One region of the Streptomyces sp. NBC_00448 genome, then DNA from elsewhere that is predicted to be linked to it. Evidence: predicted binding sites of a transcription regulator. Region 1 holds the regulator's gene; the other holds the start of a gene.
The links. The regulator HspR, encoded in region 1, represses chaperone genes until heat shock. The targets are predictions, from matches to a motif close to TTGAGNNNNNNNNNCTCAA.
Positions count from the first base shown of each region.

Region 2: the regulator HspR is predicted to act here: its motif matches at 1,898-1,916, upstream of lon (endopeptidase La).

Region 1 covers NZ_CP107913.1:5,429,981-5,433,396, forward strand. Annotated here, with positions in the region: gene grpE (nucleotide exchange factor GrpE) at 1-91, shown strand, start outside; gene dnaJ (molecular chaperone DnaJ) at 128-1,321, shown strand; gene OG370_RS23195 (heat shock protein transcriptional repressor HspR) at 1,326-1,802, shown strand; gene OG370_RS23200 (FBP domain-containing protein) at 1,926-2,432, shown strand; gene OG370_RS23205 (pyridoxamine 5'-phosphate oxidase family protein) at 2,526-2,933, opposite strand; gene OG370_RS23210 (cytochrome P450 family protein) at 2,982-3,416, opposite strand, start outside.
Region 2 covers NZ_CP107913.1:6,615,920-6,619,335, forward strand. Annotated here, with positions in the region: gene OG370_RS28510 (spermidine synthase) at 1-332, opposite strand, end outside; gene OG370_RS28515 (class I SAM-dependent methyltransferase) at 479-1,423, shown strand; gene lon (endopeptidase La) at 1,939-3,416, shown strand, end outside.

The sequences.
Region 1 (3,416 bases):
GTCCGAGTCGGACGAGCCGGCCGACCAGGCCGACCGCGCCGACCGGAAGGCGGACGACGACGAGGAGACCGGTGGCCCGTCCAAGGGCTGACGGAGCGGGACGTGACGGAGAGGAGGGACGCCGAGGATGAGCATCAGTAGGGACCTGTTGGAGAAGGACCTGTACAAGGTCCTCGGTGTCCCCAAGGACGCCACCGACGCCGAGATCAAGAAGGCGTACCGCAAGCTGGCCCGGGAGTTCCACCCCGACGCCAACAAGGGCGACGCCAAGGCCGAGGAGCGCTTCAAGGAGATCTCCGAGGCCAACGACGTCCTCTCCGACACCAAGCGGCGCAAGGAGTACGACGAGGGCCGCGCGCTGTTCGGCAACGGCGGCATGCGGCCGGGTCCCGGCGCGGGTGGCAGCGGCGGGTTCAACTTCGACCTGGGCGACCTCTTCGGCGGCGCCCAGGGGCCCGGCGGCACCACCACGACCGGCCAGGGCGGCGGCTTCGGCGGCGGCCTGGGCGACGTGTTCGGCGGCCTGTTCAACCGGGGCGGCGGCACCCGCGTGCAGCCGCGCCGCGGCCAGGACATCGAGTCCGAGGTGACGCTCAGCTTCACCGAGGCCGTCGACGGGGCGACCGTCCCGCTGCGGATGTCCTCGCAGTCGCCCTGCAAGGCGTGCTCCGGCACCGGCGACAGGAACGGCACGCCCCGGGTGTGCCCGACCTGCGTCGGCACCGGGCAGGTCTCGCGCGGTGGCGGTGGCGGCTTCTCGCTCACCGACCCGTGCGTGGACTGCAAGGGCCGCGGTCTGATCGCGGAGAACCCCTGCGAGGTCTGTCACGGCAGCGGCCGGGCGAAGAGCTCGCGCACCATGCAGGTCCGCATCCCCGCCGGGGTCACCGACGGGCAGCGCATCCGGCTGCGCGGCAAGGGCGCCCCCGGCGAGCGCGGCGGACCGGCCGGCGACCTGTACGTGGTCGTGCACGTCGGCCGGCACCCGGTGTTCGGCCGCAAGGACGCCAACCTGACGGTCACGGTCCCGGTGAGCTTCACCGAGGCCGCGCTCGGCGGCGAGATCAAGGTGCCCACCCTCGGCGGGCCGCCGGTCACCTTGAAGCTGCCCGCCGGCACGCCGAACGGCCGGACCCTGCGGGCCCGGGGCAAGGGCGCGGTGCGCAAGGACGGTTCACGCGGCGATCTGCTCGTCACGGTCGAGGTGGCGGTGCCCGCACGGACCGAGGGCAAGGCGCTGGACGCGCTGGAGTCCTACCGTGAGGCGACCGCGGACCTCGACCCGCGGGCGGAGTTGTTCAAGGCCGCAAAGGGAGCGTGAGCGGATGAGCATCGACGGCGGCGGGGTCTCCGGGCCCCGGATGGGACGCGGCCGCAATCCGTACCAGTTGACGGAGGAGTCGCCGGTCTACGTGATCTCCGTGGCGGCCGAGCTGTCCGGGCTGCACCCGCAGACCCTGCGGCAGTACGACCGCCTCGGCTTGGTCTCGCCGGACCGCGCGGCCGGCCGCGGGCGCCGTTACTCGGCCCGCGACATCGAGCAGTTGCGGGAGGTGCAGCGCCTCTCGCAGGACGAGGGCATCAACCTCGCCGGCATCAAGCGGATCATCGAGCTGGAGAACCAGGTCGCCGCGCTCCAGGCCCGGGTCGCCGAACTCTCCGCCGCCGTCGACGGCGCCGCCGCCGTCATCCAGCAGCGCGAGGCCGCGGTGCACGCGTCGTACCGCCGCGACCTGGTGCCGTACCAGGACGTGCAGCACACGAGCGCGCTGGTGGTGTGGCGTCCCAAGCGGGACGGCTAGAACCTGCCCTTGGAGCCTGCGCTGCCGTTGCCGTACCCGCGTCCCTTCGGGGCGCGGGTACCGTACGTCGCCGGCCGTAAATGCGGCGACAGCCCCGCGGGTCGCTTGTTAGCTTCGGATGCCATGGACCCACTTGGTGAAGCGCAGATCCGGGACTCCTTCGTGAACTGCTCGAAGGGGGAGGCGAAGCGGATCAGGCTGCCTCGGGACCTGGCGGAGGTGCCGTGGGGCGACCTCGACTTCTTCGGCTGGCGGGACCCGGGTGCGCCGGACCGCGCGTACGTGGTGACCGGCGGGGAGCGGCCGCTGGGGATCACCCTGCGGATCGCGCCGGGGGCACGGAGGAACCTGATGCGCAGCAGCCTGTGCTCGATCTGCCTGACCGGGCACTCCGGCGGCGGGGTCGACCTGCTGGCCGCGCCGCTGGCCGGCCCGGCCGGGCGGCAGGGCAACACCGTGGGCATCTACATGTGCGCCGACCTGGCCTGTTCCCTGTATGTGCGGGGCAAGAAGACCTCGGTGCTGGCCAAGCGCATGGAGGAGACCCTGACGCTGGAGGAGCAGGTGGAGCGCACCCTGCGCAACCTGGACGCCTTCCTGACCAAGGTCACCGGCGCCCGCGCGGCCTGAACCGGCGCCCGGGCGGCCTGAACCGGCGGCCCGAACCCGGATCGCCCGAACCCGGATCGCCTGAAACCGAGTCCGCGGCGCCGGGTGGACGTGTCAGGCGTTGCCCATCGCGCGGGTGAGGGCGATCTCGATGACGACGCGGTCCGGGTTGAACGCGGGGGTGCGGTCGTAGCGCTCGGTGTAGCGGCGTACGGCGTCGGCGACGCGTTCAGGGTCGGCGCTGACGGTGGCGAGCCCTTCGAGGGTGGCCCAACGGCGGCCCTCCGCCTGACAGACCGCGACCCGGGCGCCGGACGGCCCGGCGGCCCGCACGTTCGCGGCCTTGCGGCTGGCGGTGTTGGTGATCACCCGGGCGAGCCCCGCCTCGGGGTCGTAGGTGACGCCGACCGGGACGACGTGCGGGGAGCCGTCGGGGCGGCTGGTGGTCAGCGTGCACAGGTGGTACTCGCGCCAGAAGTCGAGGAATCCGGCGTCGGGGGAGCGGGGGTCACGGCGGGCCATGGGAGGAACCGTAGCCCGTCGGTGCGGTGGCGTTGCCCGCGCCGGGGCTCAACCGTCCAGCCGGATCGGCAGTTCCTCCACGCTGTTGCCGACGAAGCCCGGCAGTGGCGGCAGCCCGTCCTCGTCCACGGCCATCGCCAGCCGCGGATACGCCCCGTACAGCGTCCGCAGCGCGACCGCGGCCTCCAGGCGGGCCAGCGGGGCGCCCAGGCAGTAGTGGGCGCCGTGCCCGAAGGAGAGGTGGCGGGTGCCCGGCGGCCGGGTGATGTCGAACCGGCCCGCGTCGGGGCCGTATTCGCGCGGGTCGCGTCCGGCGGCGGCGTACCCGGCGAGCACGGGCGTGCCGCGCGGCACCCTGGTGCCGTCCACGTCGAGGTCGGTGGTGGGGTAGCGGAACGGGAAGTTCGCCACCGGGCTGTCCCAGCGCAGCGTCTCCTCGACCACCGCGTCCCAGGAGGCTTCACCCGAAAGAACGAGGTCGCG
Region 2 (3,416 bases), 1.2 Mb from region 1:
TCGACCACGTCGATCCGTGCCCAGCGCGGTTGGCCGGCGGCCCGGGCGAGCGAGAAGCCGACGCCGAGCCCGCCGATCAGCACGCTCGCCCGGTCCCGGCCGGCCGGCAGCGCGTCCAGCGCCACGTCGACCAGCAGCCGCTCCGAGCGGCCGTCGGAGGTGTCCATCAGGAAGGTGCCGTTGGCGATGATCTCCAGGTGCGCGCCGCGCCGGCGCAGCACCGCCTCCCCGTACGGGCCGTCGCGCCGGTCCAGCACGACCGGTCCTTCGCCGGTCAGGAGGCCGGGACCAGGGGTCGGGAAGCGCGGGTCACGCGTGTTCAAAGCCGCCATGACCCCATTTTGACGGACCCGGGGCAAACCCATGGCCGGACGTCGGCCGCCGCGTCATCGGGCGTTCAACTCCCGTACCGGAGGACTTCCGTTGTTCTGTGCCCGCAGATGGTCCGGGCCCCTGGGGCGCGGCGTAGGTTCCGGCCATGTCGCCCATTCTGAACAGCCCGATGGCCAAGCGGCTCCTGCGCCCTGCCACGACGCTCGTCGACCAGCGCGTCCAGCGCCCTGTCTCCCGGCTGCGCAAGGAACTGGACGCCCTGCGGCGGGAGGTGAAGGAGCTGGAGCAACTGCGCCGGCAGGTCGGCGAGCTGCGCGGCCAGGAGTACGCGGTCGGGCTGCTCTTCGACCGCACCGGCCGCAGCGGCCCCCGGCTGCCCACCGCGGCGCAGATCGACAAGCTGGTGGCCGAGGTGGCGAAGGTCAGCGGGACCGACCCGAAGGCGGCCCGGCGCAACGTGACGGTCGCGTTCCGCAACGTGATCGCGCTGGAGGCGCTGGCGGTCGGCCGGCTCGCCGGCTCCACCCAGAACGTCTGCGGCAAGCTCGCCACGGTGCCGCTGCTCGACCCGCCCAACGCGGAGGTGCTGGAGATCGGCACGCTGTACGGGCTCTTCTCGGCGACGATGCTGCGGATGCTGCACCGCGCGGGGATCGAGCCCGAGCTGACGATCGTGGACCCGCTGGTCGGTACGCAGCTCCAGCCGGGCGGGCTGGAGGGCCTCGACCCCACGGGTACGCCGGTCCGGCTCGACGTGGTCCGGGCGAACCTGGCGCTCGGGGGGAAGGCGGGCGAGCGGGCCCGGGTGCAGGTCGGCTTCTCCGGCGACCCCGACGTGCGCGCGGCGGTCTCCGACCGGGAGTACGGCGTGATCGTCATCGACGGGGACCACTCCGCGCAGGGCGTGACCGAGGACCTCGAGTGGGCCGAGAGCATCGCGGCCCCGGGCGCCGTCGTGGTCCTCGACGACTACGGCGACAACAAGTGGGCCGGCGTCCAGGAGGGCGCGGACGCCTACCTCGCCGGCTCCACCCGTTTCGACCTGGTCGGACGCGTTTCCACCTCGGCGTTTCTGCGGGCGCGGGACTGACCCACCGGGGTGCCCCGTTCTGTCGGTTCCGGGACCACCTGCCGGTGGGGGGTTGCGCCCGCCGTTCCCCGGGCCCCTGGATTCGTGACGGCTCTTCCGCGAAAAGAGCGTTGTCGCAGGCTCGGGGGCACGGGGATGCCCCTCGGGGGTGCCGCACCTGTGGATTTCGGGATCTTGCGCCCGGTGGCCTGCTGAGCGCGCAGTTCCCCGCGCCCCTTGGGGGTCGTTGCTCGCCGTTGCTGAGTTGCGGTTCCGGGAAGCCCTTCTTCAGCGGAGGAGCCGCACCAATCTCAGGAGCGCGTGGGGGCACCTCCCAGGCGAAGCTCTGGGGGAGAACTGCGCGACCAGCCCACCACTGGCCGCAAGGTCCCGGAGCCGACAGGAACCCCCCTCCCGGGGGGACTGCTCCCGGCCCACCGCAGGTGATCGCTCAGGGCGAACGTAGGGCCGGGAACACGGGCGGAGCCCTTTGCATTGAGTCAGGTGTACTCAACTTGCTTGCAAAGGGAGCGATCATGGCGTTTGAGCCGAAGAGTTCCAACCTCACCCTCCCCGTACTGCCGCTCGACGGTGAGGTCGTGCTGCCCGGCATGGTCGTACCGCTCGACCTGACGGACAGCGAAGTGCGGGCCGCGGTGGAGGCCGCCCAGGCGGCCCACGCCGGGGACACGGCGGGCAAACCCCGCGTGCTTCTGGTGCCGAGGGTCGATGGGAACTACGCGGCCGTGGGCACCCTCGGGACGGTCGAGCAGGTCGGGCGGCTGTCCGACGGCGACCCCGGCGCGGTGATCAAGGGCCGCTCACGGGTGCGGATCGGCGCGGGCACGACCGGCCCGGGTGCGGCCCTGTGGGTGGAGGGCACCGTCGTGGAGGAGCCGGCGCCGCAGGGGGCGCCTGGCACCGTGGCCGAGCTGATGAAGGAGTACAAGGCGCTCGCCACCAGTTGGCTGCGCAAGCGCGGCGCCTGGCAGGTGGTCGACCGCGTGCAGCAGATCGACGACGCCGGGCAGCTCGCCGACAACTCCGGCTACTCCCCGTTCCTGAGCGTGGAGCAGCGCGTGGAGCTTCTGGAGACCGCCGACCCGGTGGCCCGGCTGAAGCTCGCCACGCAGTGGCTGCGCGACCACCTCGCCGAGCAGGACGTCGCCGAGACGATCCGCAAGGACGTCCAGGAGGGCATGGAGAAGCAGCAGCGCGAGTTCCTGCTCCGCCAGCAGCTGGAGGCGGTCCGCAAGGAGCTGGCCGAGCTGAACGGCGACCCCGACAACGAGACGGACGACTACCGGGTCCGGGTGGAGTCCGCCGACCTGCCCGAGAAGGTCCGCGAGGCCGCCCTGAAGGAGGTCGAGAAGCTGGAGCGCTCCTCGGACGCCTCCCCGGAGGGCTCGTGGATCAGGACCTGGCTGGACACCGTTCTCGAACTGCCGTGGAACACCACCACCGAGGACACCTACGACGTCGCGGGCGCCCGGGCCGTGCTGGACGCGGACCACTCCGGCCTCGACGACGTGAAGGAGCGGATCACCGAGTACCTGGCGGTCCGCAAGCGCCGGGCCGACCGCGGTCTCGGCGTGGTCGGCGGCCGCCGCGGCGGCGCGGTCCTGGCGCTGGTCGGGCCGCCCGGGGTCGGAAAGACCTCGCTCGGCGAGTCCGTGGCCCGCGCGATGGGCCGCGAGTTCGTCCGGGTGGCGCTCGGCGGCGTCCGCGACGAGGCCGAGATCCGCGGCCACCGCAGGACGTACGTGGGCGCGCTGCCCGGCCGGATCGTGCGCGCGATCAAGGAGGCCGGGTCGATGAACCCGGTGGTGCTGCTCGACGAGGTCGACAAGGTCGGCTCGGACTACCGGGGCGACCCGGCGGCCGCGCTGCTCGAAGTCCTCGACCCGGCGCAGAACCACACCTTCCGCGACCACTACCTGGAGGTCGAACTCGACCTGTCCGACGTGGTGTTCCTGGCCACCGCCAACGTGCTGGAGGCCATCCCCGAGCCGCT